One region of the Streptomyces sp. NBC_00557 genome, then DNA from elsewhere that is predicted to be linked to it. Evidence: riboswitches for the same ligand, from Rfam matches in the RefSeq annotation. Region 1 holds a riboswitch; the other holds the start of a gene.

Region 1 (7,403 bases):
GACGCGGCATGACGCGGCAAGACTCCGGCGGAGGGCATGACCGAGGACGAGTTCGACGCTTTCTACGCGGCGGCCTTTCCCCGCCTGACCGGGCAGTTGTATGCCTTCACCGGGGACCACGGCGAGGCCCAGGACGTGGTGCAGGAGGCGTTCGTACGCGCCTGGGACCGGCGCAAGTCGTTCCTGGCCGACAGCGCCCCCGAGGCCTGGATCCGCACGGTCGCGGTACGGCTGGCGGTCAGCCGCTGGCGGCGCGCCAGGCGCTGGCTGGAGCTGATGCGCCGGCACACGCCGCCCGAGTCGGTTCCCGGCCCGGGGCCCGAACACACCGCACTGGTGGCCGCGTTGCGCCAATTGCCCCAGGCGCAGCGGTTGGCGATCGTCCTGCACCATCTGTGCGACCTGAGCGTCGAGCAGGTAGCCTCCGAGACCGGCGCGCCCGTGGGCACGGTCAAGGCCCGGCTGTCGCGGGGCCGGGCGGCACTGGCGAAGCAGCTGGGCACGGACGAGGCCGATGAGCCGGTACGGAAGGAGGGCGGCCGTGTCGGACGAGCTCACCACGGATGAACTGACCGCCGTGCTCCGCGGGCTGGCGACGGCGCACGAGACGCACCCGTCCGTCGCCGCCCCCGAGATCCGGCGCCGGGCCGTTCGCCGGGGACGCCGCCGTCGCACGGCCCTCGCCCTCGGCGCGGGCGCCGCGGCCCTCGCCCTGGCGGCGTTCGCGCTGACGCTGGGCTCGGGCGACGCCCCGGCCCGTCGTCAGGCCCCGGCGGCCACCGCTCCCCGGCCACCGGCGTCCCCCACCCCTCTCACGACCCCGGTCACCGGCGTCGTCGACTTCGAGAAGCGGGCCCTGACCGTCGACGGCCGGGTCATGCCCATCACCTCGGGCTTCCCGACCCGCGCCTCCGCCCGCCTGCTGACCGTCGCCGCGAAACTCGACCTCACGCGGGACACCGTCGACGCACTCGCCAGGTCCGCCTGCAAGGTGGCCGAACCGTACGTGGTCGAACTCCGCGGCACCGACGGGTCCAGCCTCTACGCCGGCTCACTGAGCTGCGCCCCCCGGACCGGCACCTGGATCGGCCTCGACGCGAAGAACGCCGTATGGCTCTACAACAGGCTGAAGCCGGGCGACACGCTGTCGGTGGCGGTCACGCCGAGCGCCTAGCCCCGGCACACGCCCGAGGGCGGCACCCCCGGCCGGAAGCCGTGGGTGCCGCCCTCGGTTCATAGGACAGGCGATCAACCAGAGGTCGATCAGAAGTCCATGTCACCGCCCGGCATGCCGCCGCCGGCCGGCGCGGCGGCCTTCTCCGGCTTGTCGGCGATGACGGCCTCGGTGGTGAGGAACAGCGCGGCGATGGAGGCGGCGTTCTGCAGCGCGGAACGGGTCACCTTCGCCGGGTCGATGATGCCCTCGGCGACCAGGTCGACGTACTCGCCGGTCGCGGCGTTCAGGCCGTGGCCCGGGGTCAGGTTGCGGACCTTCTCCACCACGACGCCGCCCTCGAGGCCGGCGTTGACGGCGATCTGCTTCAGCGGGGCCTCGAGCGCGATGCGGACGGCGTTGGCGCCGGTCGCCTCGTCACCCTCGAGCTCCAGCTTCTCGAAGACCTGGGAGGCCTGCAGCAGGGCCACGCCACCACCGGCGACGATGCCCTCCTCGACGGCGGCCTTCGCGTTGCGGACGGCGTCCTCGATGCGGTGCTTGCGCTCCTTGAGCTCCACCTCGGTGGCGGCGCCGGCCTTGATGACCGCGACACCGCCGGCGAGCTTCGCCAGGCGCTCCTGCAGCTTCTCGCGGTCGTAGTCGGAGTCGCTGTTCTCGATCTCGGCGCGGATCTGGTTGACGCGGCCGTTGACCTGCTCGGAGGAGCCGGCGCCGTCGACGATGGTGGTCTCGTCCTTGGTGATGACGACCTTGCGGGCGCGGCCCAGGAGGTCCAGGGTCGCGTTCTCCAGCTTGAGGCCGACCTCCTCGGAGATGACCTCGCCGCCGGTGAGGATGGCGATGTCGCCGAGCATGGCCTTGCGGCGGTCGCCGAAGCCCGGGGCCTTGACGGCGACGGACTTGAAGGTGCCGCGGATCTTGTTGACGACCAGGGTCGACAGGGCCTCGCCCTCGACGTCCTCGGCGATGATCAGCAGCGGCTTGCCCGACTGCATGACCTTCTCCAGCAGCGGGAGCAGGTCCTTGACCGAGGAGATCTTGGAGTTGGCGATGAGGATGTACGGGTCCTCGAGCACCGCCTCCATGCGCTCCATGTCGGTCGCGAAGTAGGCGGAGATGTAGCCCTTGTCGAAGCGCATGCCCTCGGTGAGCTCGAGCTCCAGGCCGAAGGTGTTGCTCTCCTCGACGGTGATGACGCCTTCCTTGCCGACCTTGTCCATGGCCTCGGCGATCAGCTCGCCGATCTGGGTGTCGGCGGCGGAGATGGACGCGGTGGAGGCGATCTGCTCCTTGGTCTCGACGTCCTTCGCCTGCTCCAGCAGGGCGGCGGAGACGGCCTCCACGGCCTTCTCGATACCGCGCTTCAGAGCCATCGGGTTGGCGCCGGCGGCGACGTTGCGCAGGCCCTCCTTGACCAGGGCCTGGGCGAGAACGGTCGCCGTGGTCGTACCGTCACCGGCGACGTCGTCCGTCTTCTTGGCGACTTCCTTGACCAGCTCGGCGCCGATCTTCTCGTACGGGTCCTCGAGCTCGATCTCCTTGGCGATGGAGACACCGTCGTTGGTGATCGTGGGGGCGCCCCACTTCTTCTCGAGGACGACGTTGCGGCCCTTGGGGCCGAGCGTCACCTTCACGGCGTCCGCGAGCTGGTTCATGCCGCGCTCGAGGCCGCGCCGCGCCTCCTCGTCGAACGCGATGATCTTGGCCATGTGAAGTGGTCCCTCCAGGACTGGGGGTGATTCCTTCGGACCGCGCCCGCGCCCGCGACGGACGGCTCGCCGGCCTCGTGGTTCCTTGCCCCACCCAGCCTGCGGGCCTCACCGACCCGGTCCTTCACTGTCACTCTCACCTTCAGAGTGCTAACGCCAATGATTAGCACTCGGGCATGCCGAGTGCAAGCGCCTACAGGGGTACGGCGGCCCTCGTCAGCCGCGCGCGAACACGGGTGACCGCCCCGGCCGGCCCGGCCGGCTCCGGGCACGGCGAAGGGCCCGCACCCTGTGCGAGGTGCGGGCCCTTCGGCGGAAACATTCAGGCGGTGACGCGAACCATGTCGGCCTGCGGGCCCTTCTGGCCCTGCGAGATCTCGAACTCGACCCGCTGGCCCTCTTCCAGGGTGCGGTAGCCGTCCATCTGAATCGCGCTGTAGTGGACGAAGACGTCCGCACCACCGTCGACCGCGATGAAGCCGTACCCCTTCTCCGCGTTGAACCACTTGACGGTGCCCTGAGCCATGCCTAACTCCCCTATTACTGGCCCTTGCACAGATCCACACTTCGCGGACCCGGGTCAGACCTCACCCCCCAACGGTCGGGGGCGTGCGCCGGAACGCGTCGACCGCGGCTGAATGTATCTGTCCAACTGCCGTCTGCAACAGGTCAATCGGACGAGAATTCTGGACGGCGACGGTCCGGAATGTGGTGAGAATTCGCCCGACTTCAGGGCAAGTCGGGCTCCACAAAGCACTACAAAAGCCGCATAAAGCCCGCATAGTTTGGCTACTTCTTGTCGGGCGTGCGGCATGAATGCGGGGTTCCCGACCTGTCCGACCGGGAGCGCGTTCCCCAACTCTACCGCGCTCAATCACACAGAATGGCCCCCTCCGCTTCTCTCACGGAGGGGGCCATTCAACGAACAACGAGTAACAGCCATTACCCAAGGTAATGATCAGCCGCCGGCGACCGCCGGAATGATGGAGACACCGGCGCCGTCCGGCGTGGCCGTCTCGAGGCCCTGCTCGAAGCGGACGTCGTCGTCGTTGACGTAGACGTTGACGAACCGGCGCAGCTTGCCCTGGTCGTCCAGGACGCGCGCGGCGATGCCGGTGTGGTTCTTCTCCAGGTCCTCGATGACCTCGGCGAGGGTGGCGCCCTCGGCGGTCACCTCGGCCTGGCCGCCGGTGTAGGTGCGCAGGATGGTGGGGATGCGAACGGTCACGCTCATGCGGTGGGACCTCCGGTCGGGTTCACAGGTACGGCGGGGCGGCGCCCCAGGGGCGCGAGAGCTTGGGGGCGACCAGCCCCACCGGCCCGCGGACGAAACGATAGGACGAGGCCGCTAGACGAGCCCCGCCTCGCGGAACGAGTCGAGGGTGGGACGAATCGTCGCGGTCAGCCCGGTGCCGGCCACCGCGTCCAGCGTCTTCAGGCCGTCGCCGGTGTTGAGGACCACCGTGGTCTTCGTCGGGTCCAGGACGCCGTCCTTGAGCAGCTTGCGGGTGACGCCGACGGTCACGCCGCCCGCCGTCTCCGCGAAGATGCCCTCGGTGCGGGCCAGCAGCTTGATGGCGTCGACGACTTCCTCGTCCGTGACGTCCTCCACGGCGCCACCGGTGCGGCGCGCGATGTCCAGGACGTACGGCCCGTCGGCCGGGTTGCCGATGGCGAGCGACTTGGCGATGGTGTTCGGCTTCTGGGGCCGTACGACGTCGTGCCCGGCCTTGAAGGCGGTCGACACCGGCGAGCAGCCCTCGGCCTGGGCGCCGAAGATCCGGTACGGCTTGTCCTCGACGAGACCGAGCTTGATCAGCTCCTGCAGCCCCTTGTCGATCTTGGTGAGCTGGGAGCCGGAGGCGATCGGGACGACGATCTGGTCGGGCAGCCGCCAGCCGAGCTGCTCGCAGATCTCGTACGCCAGCGTCTTGGAGCCCTCCGCGTAGTACGGCCGCAGGTTGACGTTGACGAAGCCCCAGCCCTCGCCGGCCGGGTCGCCGATCAGCTCGGAGCAGAAGCGGTTCACGTCGTCGTAGTTGCCCTCGATGCCGACGAGGTCGCCGCCGTAGACCGCGGCCATGACGACCTTGCCCTGCTCCAGGTCGTGCGGGATGAACACGCAGGAGCGGAAGCCGGCGCGGGCGGCGGCGGCGCCGACGGCGCCGGCCAGGTTGCCGGTGGAGGAGCAGGACAGGGTGGTGAAGCTGAAGGCGCGCGCGGCCTCCAGGGCTTGCGCGACCACGCGGTCCTTGAAGGAGTGGGTCGGGTTGCCGGAGTCGTCCTTGACGAACAGGCCGCCGGTGACGCCGAGTTCGGCCGCGAGGTTGTCGGCCTTGACCAGCTTGGTCCAGCCCGGGTTCAGGTTCGGCTTGTCGGCCACGTCCGCCGGGACGGGCAGCAGCGGGGCGTAGCGCCAGATGTTCGCCGGGCCGGACTCGATGCGGCGGCGCAGTTCCTCGGTGTCGTAGGCGGAGAAGTCGTAGGCGATCTCCAGCGGGCCGAAACACTCCTCGCAGGCGAAGACCGGGCCGAGCGGGACGCGGTGACCGCACTCGCGACAGCTCAGGGCCGCGGCGGGGCCGAGATCGACGGTGGAACTGCTGGAGCTTGCAACTGTCTGCACAGCCATGTGAGGCGAGGCCCTTTCTCCTCATCTTCCTCACGACGCATCTCGCCGTGAGACGGATTTGGCACCTTCCCTAGCCGGGAGCCTCGCGGAGCGATCAGCAGTGATCTACGAGAACCGACTGGAGGGTTGCCGGGGCTTCATCGGGCCGTGTCCCTCTGCCCCTCTGGATGAGCGGTATGCGGTTGTCGACGCACGCTGACCCCCGACATGCGATGGTCACCGGCGTTGTTCAAGACTGTAACCGAAGGCCAGGACAGTTGAGATAGTCGTCCGAACCGCGAGATGGATCACACGGTGCAGCCCGTGCGATCACGAACAGTGAGGAGCCGCAGACCGTGCTGGAAGAAGTCGAGCGCTGGCTGGCCACCCGCTCCTGGTCCGTGGCCGATCGCCCGCTCCACCGGATCCTCGCCGCCAAGCAGCGCACGGGCCAGACGATCAGCGTCGTGCTGCCCGCGCTCAACGAGGAGGAGACGGTCGGCGACATCGTCGCGGTCATCCGCCGCGACCTCGTGGAACGGGTCCCGCTCGTCGACGAGATCGTCGTGGTCGACTCCGGCTCCACCGACCGCACCTCCCAGGTCGCCGCCGCCGCGGGCGCCCGGGTCGTTCACCGGGACGAGATCCTGCCGCGCGTTCCGGCCGTCCCCGGCAAGGGTGAGGTGCTGTGGCGCTCCCTGCTGGTGACCAGCGGCGACATCGTCTGCTTCATCGACGCGGATCTCAGGGACTTCTCCGCCGACTTCGTCTCCGGGATCGTCGGCCCGCTGCTCACCGACCCCGGCGTGGACCTGGTCAAGGGCATGTACGACCGCCCGCTCGCCGGAACCGCGGGGCAGGGCGGCCGGGTCACCGAGCTGATGGCCCGCCCGCTGCTGAACATGCACTGGCCGCAGCTCGCCGGTTTCGTGCAGCCGCTGGGCGGCGAGTACGCGGCCCGGCGCAGCCTGCTGGAGCAGCTGCCGTTCCCCGTCGGCTACGGCGTGGAACTGGGCATGCTGGTGGACGCCCTGCACCTGGTCGGCCTCGACGCGCTGGCCCAGGTGGACGTGGGCGTGCGCAAGCACCGCCACCAGGACGGGCAGGCGCTCGGCCGGATGGCAGCCGCGATCTACCGCACCGCCCAGCTCAGGCTGGCGCGCGGCCACCTGGTGCGGCCCTGCCTCACCCAGTTCGAGCGGGGCGAGGACGGCTTCGAACCGCGCACCTACTCCGTGGACACCGAGGAGCGGCCGCCGATGCTGGAGATCGCGGAGTACGCGGAACGCAAGGTGGCGTGAACCGTTCGTATACGGCGGCGCGCCGGGCGCGACCGTACGTTTGAGCGTTTCCGGGCGGGGCTAGGTTGAGGACCATGGCTTCCACGGATGCTGCGGTCAAGAGAGCTCAGGTGCTGGTCGCGTCCAACCGCGGCCCGGTTTCGTACACGGTGGACGAGGGCGGTGCGCTGCGCGCCAGGCGGGGCGGCGGCGGGCTGGTCTCGGGACTGTCGGCCATCGGCTCGGACGCGGACTCGCTGTGGGTGTGCGCGGCGCTCGGCGACGGCGACCGCGAGGCCGTACGGCGGGCCGGCGGCGGGCTGCTGCCGGCCGAGGACAGCGGCGGGCAGCGGGTGCGGATGCTGGACATCGACGCGCGCGTGCACGCGGACGCCTACAACGGCATCGCCAACTCGGTGCTGTGGTTCGTGCATCACATGCTGTACCAGACCCCGCTGGAGCCGGTCTTCGACGCGGAGTTCCGCCGGCAGTGGGCGTCGTACGAGACCTACAACCGCGCGTTCGCCGAGGCGCTGGCCGAGGCGGCGGCCGACGGCGCGGCCGTCCTCGTCCAGGACTACCACCTGTGCCTGGTCCCCGGCATGCTGCGCGAGCTGCGCCCGGAC
Region 2 (7,403 bases), 1.6 Mb from region 1:
CACCTACATGGCCAAGAGGTTCACCCACGAGCAGGCGACCGCCGCCATCGTCGTGTCCTACTACTGGCACTTCGTCGATGTGGTCTGGATCGGCCTTTTCGCCACGATCTACCTGATCAAGTAGCCGGGACCGGTTCCCGCACATCCAGAAGCACCGACGCAGAAGATCCTGACACCGGGGTAATCCGTGAAAAAGCTCTCCGCACGACGACGCCATCCGCTGGCGGCGGTCGTCGTCCTACTCCTCGCGCTGGCGGCCACTGGGGGGCTGTACGCCGCGTTCGCACCCGCGGGCAAGGCGCAGGCCGATGATTCCGCCCAGTCCCTGACCATCCAGGAGGGCAAGAAGCTCTACGAGGTCGGCTGCGCCAGCTGCCACGGCACCGGTGGCCAGGGCTCCTCCGACGGGCCGAGCCTGGTCGGCGTGGGCGCCGCGGCCGTCGACTTCCAGGTCGGCACCGGCCGTATGCCCGCGGCCACCTCGCAGGGCGCCCAGGTCCCGCGCAAGAAGGTCGTCTACAACCAGACGCAGATCGACCAGCTCGCCGCGTACATCGCCTCGCTGGGCGCCGGCCCGAGCGTCCCCACCAAGGACCAGTACGGTCCGGCGGGCGCGGACATCGCCAAGGGCGGCGAGCTGTTCCGCACCAACTGCGCGCAGTGCCACAACTTCACCGGCAAGGGCGGTGCCCTCACCAAGGGCAAGTTCGCGCCCACGCTGGAGGGTGTCGACCCGAAGCACATCTACGAGGCCATGCAGACCGGCCCGCAGAACATGCCGTCCTTCCCCGACACCACGCTGTCCTCGAAGAACAAGAAGGACATCATCGCGTACCTGCACGCGGTCGACAGCAGCGAGACGACGAACCCCGGCGGTCTGGAGCTGGGCGGCCTCGGGCCGGTCAGTGAGGGTCTGTTCGCCTGGATCTTCGGCCTCGGCGCGCTGATCGCCGTCGCCGTCTGGGTCGCCGCTCGGACCGCAAAGGCCAAGAAGTCATGAGTAGCCAAGACATTCCAGAAGAGAACCTGCCCGCTGAGCAGGACCACGCGCACGGCGCGGTAGGGATCGCGGACGAGGAGAACCCGTTCGCGGATCCGGGCCTGCCGCCCCACGAGCACCGCATCCAGGACATCGACGAGCGGGCCGCCAAGCGGTCCGAGCGCGCGGTCGCCCTGCTGTTCACGGTGTCGATGCTGGCCACCCTCGGCTTCATCGCCTCGTACGTGACGATCCCGCACGACAAGAACATCTTCGTGTTCCCGATCGGGCACCTCAGCGCGCTGAACTTCGCGCTGGGCCTGACCCTCGGCACGGCGCTGTTCTGCATCGGCGCGGGCGCGGTCCACTGGGCCCGCACCCTGATGTCCGACGTCGAGGTCGCCGACGAGCGGCACCCGATCGAGGCCGCCCCCGAGGTCCGCGCGAAGGTCCACGCGGACTTCAGGCAGGGCGCCAAGGAGTCGGCGCTCGGCCGCCGCAAGCTGATCCGCAACACGATGTTCGGTGCGCTGGCGCTGGTGCCGCTCTCCGGCGTCATGCTGCTGCGCGACCTCGGCCCGCTGCCCGGCACCTCGCTGCGTCACACGCTGTGGGCCAAGGGCAAGCGCCTGGTCAACATGAACACGGGCCAGCCGCTGCGTCCCGAGGACGTCGCCGTCGGTTCCCTCACCTTCGCCAAGCCCGACGGGCTGGAGGAGACGAGCGAGGACTTCCAGACGGAGATCGCCAAGGCCGCCCTGATGATCGTCCGGCTCCAGCCGGGCAACATCAAGGACAAGCGCGAGCTCGACTGGTCGCACGAGGGCATCGTCGCCTTCTCGAAGATCTGCACCCACGTCGGCTGCCCGATCTCCCTGTACGAGCAGCAGACGCACCACGTGCTGTGCCCGTGCCACCAGTCCACCTTCGACCTCTCCGACGGTGCCCGAGTGATCTTCGGCCCCGCCGGCCACGCCCTGCCGCAGCTGCGCATCGGTGTGGACAGCGAGGGTTACCTCCAGGCGCTCGGCGACTTCGAGGAGCCCGTCGGTCCTGCATTCTGGGAGCGCGGATGAGTACTGCATCGAACGACGCACCCCGCTCTCGCGGGAAGGCACCGGCCGGCGAGCGTGTCGCCGACTGGGCCGACGGCCGGCTCGGGATCTACTCCCTGGCCAAGGCCAACATGCGCAAGATCTTCCCCGACCACTGGTCGTTCATGTTGGGCGAAGTGTGCATGTACAGCTTCATCATCATCATCCTGACGGGTGTCTATCTGACGCTGTTCTTCCACCCGTCGATGAACGAGGTGGAGTACCACGGCAGCTATGTCCCGCTCCAGGGGCAGCTGATGTCCGAGGCGTTCAACTCGACCCTGCACATCTCCTTCGACGTGCGCGGTGGCCTGCTCGTGCGGCAGATCCACCACTGGGCCGCGCTGATCTTCCTCGCCGGCATGTTCGTGCACATGATGCGCGTGTTCTTCACCGGTGCGTTCCGCAAGCCGCGTGAGATCAACTGGCTGTTCGGCTTCCTGCTGTTCGTCCTCGGCATGTTCACCGGCTTCACCGGTTACTCGCTCCCGGACGACCTGCTCTCCGGCACCGGTGTCCGCTTCATGGAGGGCGCGATCCTGTCCGTGCCGATCGTCGGCACGTACCTGTCGTACTTCCTCTTCGGCGGTCAGTTCCCCGGCCACGACTTCGTCGCCCGGTTCTACTCGATCCACATCCTGCTGCTGCCGGGCATCATGCTCGGTCTGATGGTGGCGCACCTGATCCTGGTCTTCTACCACAAGCACACGCAGTTCGCGGGTCCGGGCAAGACCAACAACAACGTCGTCGGCATGCCGCTGCTGCCGGTCTACATGGCCAAGGCCGGAGGCTTCTTCTTCCTGGTCTTCGGTGTCATCGCGGCCATCGCGGCGGTCGCCCAGATCAACCCGATCTGGGCCATGGGCCCCTACCGCCCGGACCAGGTGTCCACCGGCGCCCAGCCCGACTGGTACATGGGCTTCGCCGAGGGTCTGATCCGCTTCATGCCGGGCTGGGAGATCAACTTCGCGGGCCACACGCTCGTCCTGGGCGTGTTCATCCCGCTGGTTCTCTTCCCGCTGGTCCTGGCGGCGATCGCGGTCTACCCGTTCATCGAGTCGTGGATCACCGGCGACAAGCGCGAGCACCACATCCTGGACCGCCCGCGCAACGCCCCGACGCGCACCGCGTTCGGTGTGGCCTGGGTGACGATCTACATGATCACCCTGGTCGGCGGTGGCAACGACCTGTGGGCCACCCACTTCCACCTGTCGATCAACGCGGTCACCTGGTTCGTCCGGATCGGGTTCTTCGTCGGCCCGGTCATCGCGTTCCTCGTCACCAAGCGGATCTGCCTGGGTCTGCAGCGGCGTGACCGCGACAAGGTGCTGCACGGCCGCGAGACCGGCATCATCAAGCGGCTGCCGCACGGTGAGTTCATCGAGGTGCACGAGCCGCTCAGCCAGGAGCAGCTGCACACCCTCACCGCGCACGAGCAGTACAAGCCGGCCGAGATCGGCCCGACGGTCGACGAGAACGGCGTCGAGCGCAAGGTGCGTGCCGGCGAGAAGCTGCGGGTGAAGCTGTCCAACGCCTACTACGGCGAGAACAACCAGATCCCGAAGCCGACCGTCGAGGAGTACAAGGAGATCACGAGCGGCCACGGCCACCACTGATCCCCGCGTCGCCACAGGGAAGGGCCCCGTCCGGCTTACGGACGGGGCCCTTCGCCGTGTACGGGGGTGGATAGGGTGGGAAACCACCACTGATTCCGTGTACGACACCCAGGAGCGGCTGATGAGCGCTGTGACCCCCGCTGGAGGCGACACCGCGGCGGGCCGTTCCTGGCCCGCCCTGCTGAACGGCCTGCTGGACGGCCGGGACCTGTCCGCCGACGACACCGCGTGGGCGATGGACCTGATCATGCGCGGCGAGGCGACCGACGCGCAGATCGCCGGGTTCATGGTGGCCCTGCGGGCCAAGGGCGAGACGGTGGAGGAGATCACCGGGCTCGTCCGCACGATGTACGCGCACGCCAATGTGATCGAGGTGCCGGGCCCGGCCGTCGACATCGTCGGCACCGGCGGCGACGGCGCCAAGACGGTGAACATCTCCACGATGTCGTCGATCGTCGTGGCGGGCACGGGCGCCAAGGTCGTCAAGCACGGCAACCGCGCCGCGTCCTCCGCCTCCGGGTCCTCCGACGTGCTGGAGAAGCTCGGGATCAATCTGAACCTGACCCCGCAGCGGGTCGCCGAGGTCGCCGAAGAGGCCGGCATCACCATCTGCTTCGCGGTGAGGTTCCACCCGTCGTTGCGTCATGTCGCCCCGGCGCGCGGCCAGCTGGGCATCCGCACCACCTTCAACGTCCTCGGCCCGCTGACCAACCCCGCGCAGGTCAGGTCCCAGGCCGTCGGCGTCGCCGACCCGCGGATGGCGCCCATCGTGGCCGGGGTCCTCGCCGAGCGCGGCAACTCCGCCCTGGTGTTCCGCGGCGACGACGGCCTGGACGAGCTGACCACGACCGCCACCTCGCGGGTCTGGGTGGTCCGGGACGGCAAGGTCACCGAGGAGACCTTCGATCCCAGGGACGTCGGCCTCGACCTCGTTCCCGTCGAGGCCCTGCGCGGCGCGGACGCGTCGTACAACGCGGAGGTGGCGCGGCGCCTGCTGGACGGCGAGAAGGGCCCGGTGCGGGACGCGGTGCTGCTGAACTCGGCGGCGGCCCTCGCGGCCCTGCACCCGACGGACGCCCCGCTCGCCGACCAGCTGCGCGCCGGCATGGCCAAGGCCGCCGAGTCGATCGACACGGGCGCGGCGAAGCGCACCCTGGAGCGCTGGGTGGCGGCCAGCAACGCCTAGTGCTGCGACCGGAAAGGTTCACCGGCAAACCTTTCCGGCCACAGCACCAGGCCCTGCCGCCGGAGGTTCGTCGTCCCGCGATCCGGACACGGGTTGCGGGGCGGCGATCTTTTCCCTTAAGTTCCCGTACCAGGTCATGAGTGACAGCCATCAGGCCCCGGCCGGCTGTCCGGCAACCCTCCGTCCGTGGCGGGGTGCCCCGGGTGAGGACCAGGCCGTAGGCAGCGAGGTCTACGGCAAGCGCGGACCCCTCGCGCGCTGCCGAGCGCGGGACCAGGGGTCCTGGTCGTCGAGGGAGTCTTCCGTGAGCAAGCGAATGCGATAGGGCCGCCGAGCCCCGCCTCCGCACACCCTTCTTCTCATCTTCGTACGCCCCTGCGGGCGTGTTCCTCACGGGAGTTCACCGATGTCCGTCTTCACCGCTGCCGCCGACCAGTCCGTTTGCGCCCCGCTGCCCGTTCTGGGCAGGGATGTCACCGTCCCGCTCGTCACCGGAGGCGAGGTCACCTACGCAGCCCTCGACTACGCGGCCAGCGCCCCCGCCCTGCAGCGCGTCTGGGACGACGTGGCCGCCTACGCGCCGTACTACGGCAGCGTCCACCGCGGCGCCGGCTACCTCTCCCAGCTCTCCACCGACCTGTTCGAGAACGCCCGCAGGACCGTCGCCGAGTTCCTCGGCTGCCGCGCGGACGACCAGGTGATCTTCACCCGCTCCACCACCGACTCGCTGAACCTGCTGGCCCGTGCGCTCCCCGCCGGCTGCCAGGTCTTCGTCTTCGAGACCGAGCACCACGCCTCCCTGCTGCCCTGGCAGGACACGCGGGTGACCTACCTGGACGCCCCGCGCACCCCGCAGCAGGCGGTCGCGACCCTGGAGCGGGCCCTCGCCGACCGGGATCCCTACGGCCCGGCCCTGGTCTGCGTCACCGGCGCCTCCAACGTCACCGGCGAGCTGTGGCCGGTGCGCGAACTGGCCGCCGCCGCCCACGCGCACGGCGCCCGGATCGTCCTCGACGCCGCCCAGCTCGCCCCGCACCACCCGGTGGACGTCCGCGACCTGGACGTCGACTGGGTCGCCTTCTCCGGGCACAAGCTGTACGCCCCCTTCGGCTCCGGCGTCCTGGCCGGCCGCGCCGACTGGCTGCGCGCGGCCGAGCCGTACCTCGCGGGCGGCGGCGCCAGCCGCAAGGTGACCCGGCGTCAGGACGGCGGCGTCGACGTGGAGTGGCACGACAGCGCCGCCCGGCACGAGGCGGGCTCCCCGAACGTCATCGGCGCCTACTCCATCGCCTCGGCCTGCAAGGCCCTCACCGAGGCCGGCTGGGAGAACCTGGTCGCCCGCGAGCGGCACCTGATCGCCAGGGTCCGCGAGGGCCTCGCCGGGGTGCCGCAGGTGCGGATCCTGTCGCTGTTCGGCGACGACGCCCCGCGCGTCGGCGTCATCTCCTTCGTGGTCGAGGGCTGGAACAGCTCCCACTTCGCCGCCGCGCTCTCCGCCGAGTACGGCATCGGCGTGCGCGACGGCCTGTTCTGCGCCCACCCCCTGGTGCGCACCCTCCTCGGCAGCGACCCGCAGAGCCAGGGCGAGTGCGGCGCCCCCGAGGCCGCGCCGGGCGAGAAGTCCCTCAACGCCATCCGCGTCAGCTTCGGCGCGGGCACGCCCGACGAGCACGTCGACCGCTTCGTCACCGCCGTGAGGGAACTCGTCACCGAGGGTGCGAAGTGGACGTACCGCACGGAGGACGGCCGCTGCGTCCCGGCGGTGTGATCAGCGCGCCCCGCACCCGTCTGGGCAGCCGTTCGAAACGATCAGTTGTCCAGTCCGATCGAGAACGCCGCCTCGAGGTCGTGCTGGGAGTACGTCCGGAACGCGACGTGCGTGTCCGTGGCCTCGACGCCGGGGATCTTGCTGATCCGGCCGGGGATGACCTCGGCCAGGTCGTCGTGGCGGCGGACCCGGACCATGGCGATCAGGTCGTAGGTGCCGGTGACCGAGAAGACCTCGCTGACGCTCTCGAGAGCGGCGATCTCCTCCGCGATCTCGGGGATCCGGTCGACGCTGGTCTTGATCAGAACGATCGCGGTGATCACGGCTGGTTCTCTCCCTCGAGGGCCTGAGCAGGGGCGGCTTTCACTCTAGCCCGCCCGTCTCCCACCACCGCCCCTCGAAGGCCGCCCTGCGGGCCCTCCCAGGCGCCGTGGCGCACCCACGCGTAGCCGAAGCCCAGGCCGAAGCCGATCACGTGCGCCAGATAGGCCACCCCGGGGCCGTCGGACGCCCGCCCGGCCGCCGCCCACTGCAGCGCCGCCCAGAACGGCAGCACGACCCACGCCGGAAACCGGAGCGGCAGGAAGAACAGGAACGGCAGGAGACTGGTCACGCGCGCGCGGGGGAACAGGTAGAGGAACGCTCCGAGGACCGCCGAGATCGCCCCCGAGGCGCCGACCAGCGACTGCCCGGAGGCGGCGTTGGCGGCCGCGTAGCCCAGCAGGGCCAGGTAGCCGCAGCCGACGTAGAACAGGGTGAA

What was found. A riboswitch is a leader RNA that binds a small molecule or an ion and turns the genes downstream of it on or off. The one in region 1 is predicted to bind S-adenosylmethionine.
Region 2: it holds a riboswitch for S-adenosylmethionine, as region 1 does, so the genes downstream of both, OG956_RS26720 (aminotransferase class V-fold PLP-dependent enzyme) here and thrC (threonine synthase) in region 1, are expected to answer to the same signal.

The regions. Positions count from the first base shown of each region.
Region 1 is NZ_CP107796.1:4,457,053-4,464,455, reverse strand. It holds gene OG956_RS19265 (SigE family RNA polymerase sigma factor) at 37-567, shown strand; gene OG956_RS19260 (hypothetical protein) at 542-1,174, shown strand; gene groL (chaperonin GroEL) at 1,264-2,886, opposite strand; gene OG956_RS19250 (cold-shock protein) at 3,209-3,412, opposite strand; gene OG956_RS19245 (ubiquitin-like small modifier protein 1) at 3,845-4,120, opposite strand; gene thrC (threonine synthase) at 4,235-5,518, opposite strand; SAM riboswitch class I at 5,537-5,692, opposite strand; gene OG956_RS19235 (glucosyl-3-phosphoglycerate synthase) at 5,854-6,798, shown strand; gene OG956_RS19230 (alpha,alpha-trehalose-phosphate synthase (UDP-forming)) at 6,873-7,403, shown strand, end outside.
Region 2 is NZ_CP107796.1:6,089,993-6,097,395, forward strand. It holds gene ctaE (aa3-type cytochrome oxidase subunit III) at 1-124, shown strand, start outside; gene qcrC (cytochrome bc1 complex diheme cytochrome c subunit) at 188-1,000, shown strand; gene qcrA (cytochrome bc1 complex Rieske iron-sulfur subunit) at 997-2,055, shown strand; gene qcrB (cytochrome bc1 complex cytochrome b subunit) at 2,052-3,689, shown strand; gene trpD (anthranilate phosphoribosyltransferase) at 3,811-4,875, shown strand; SAM riboswitch class IV at 5,008-5,124, shown strand; gene OG956_RS26720 (aminotransferase class V-fold PLP-dependent enzyme) at 5,282-6,643, shown strand; gene OG956_RS26725 (Lrp/AsnC family transcriptional regulator) at 6,685-6,966, opposite strand; gene OG956_RS26730 (rhomboid family intramembrane serine protease) at 6,963-7,403, opposite strand, start outside.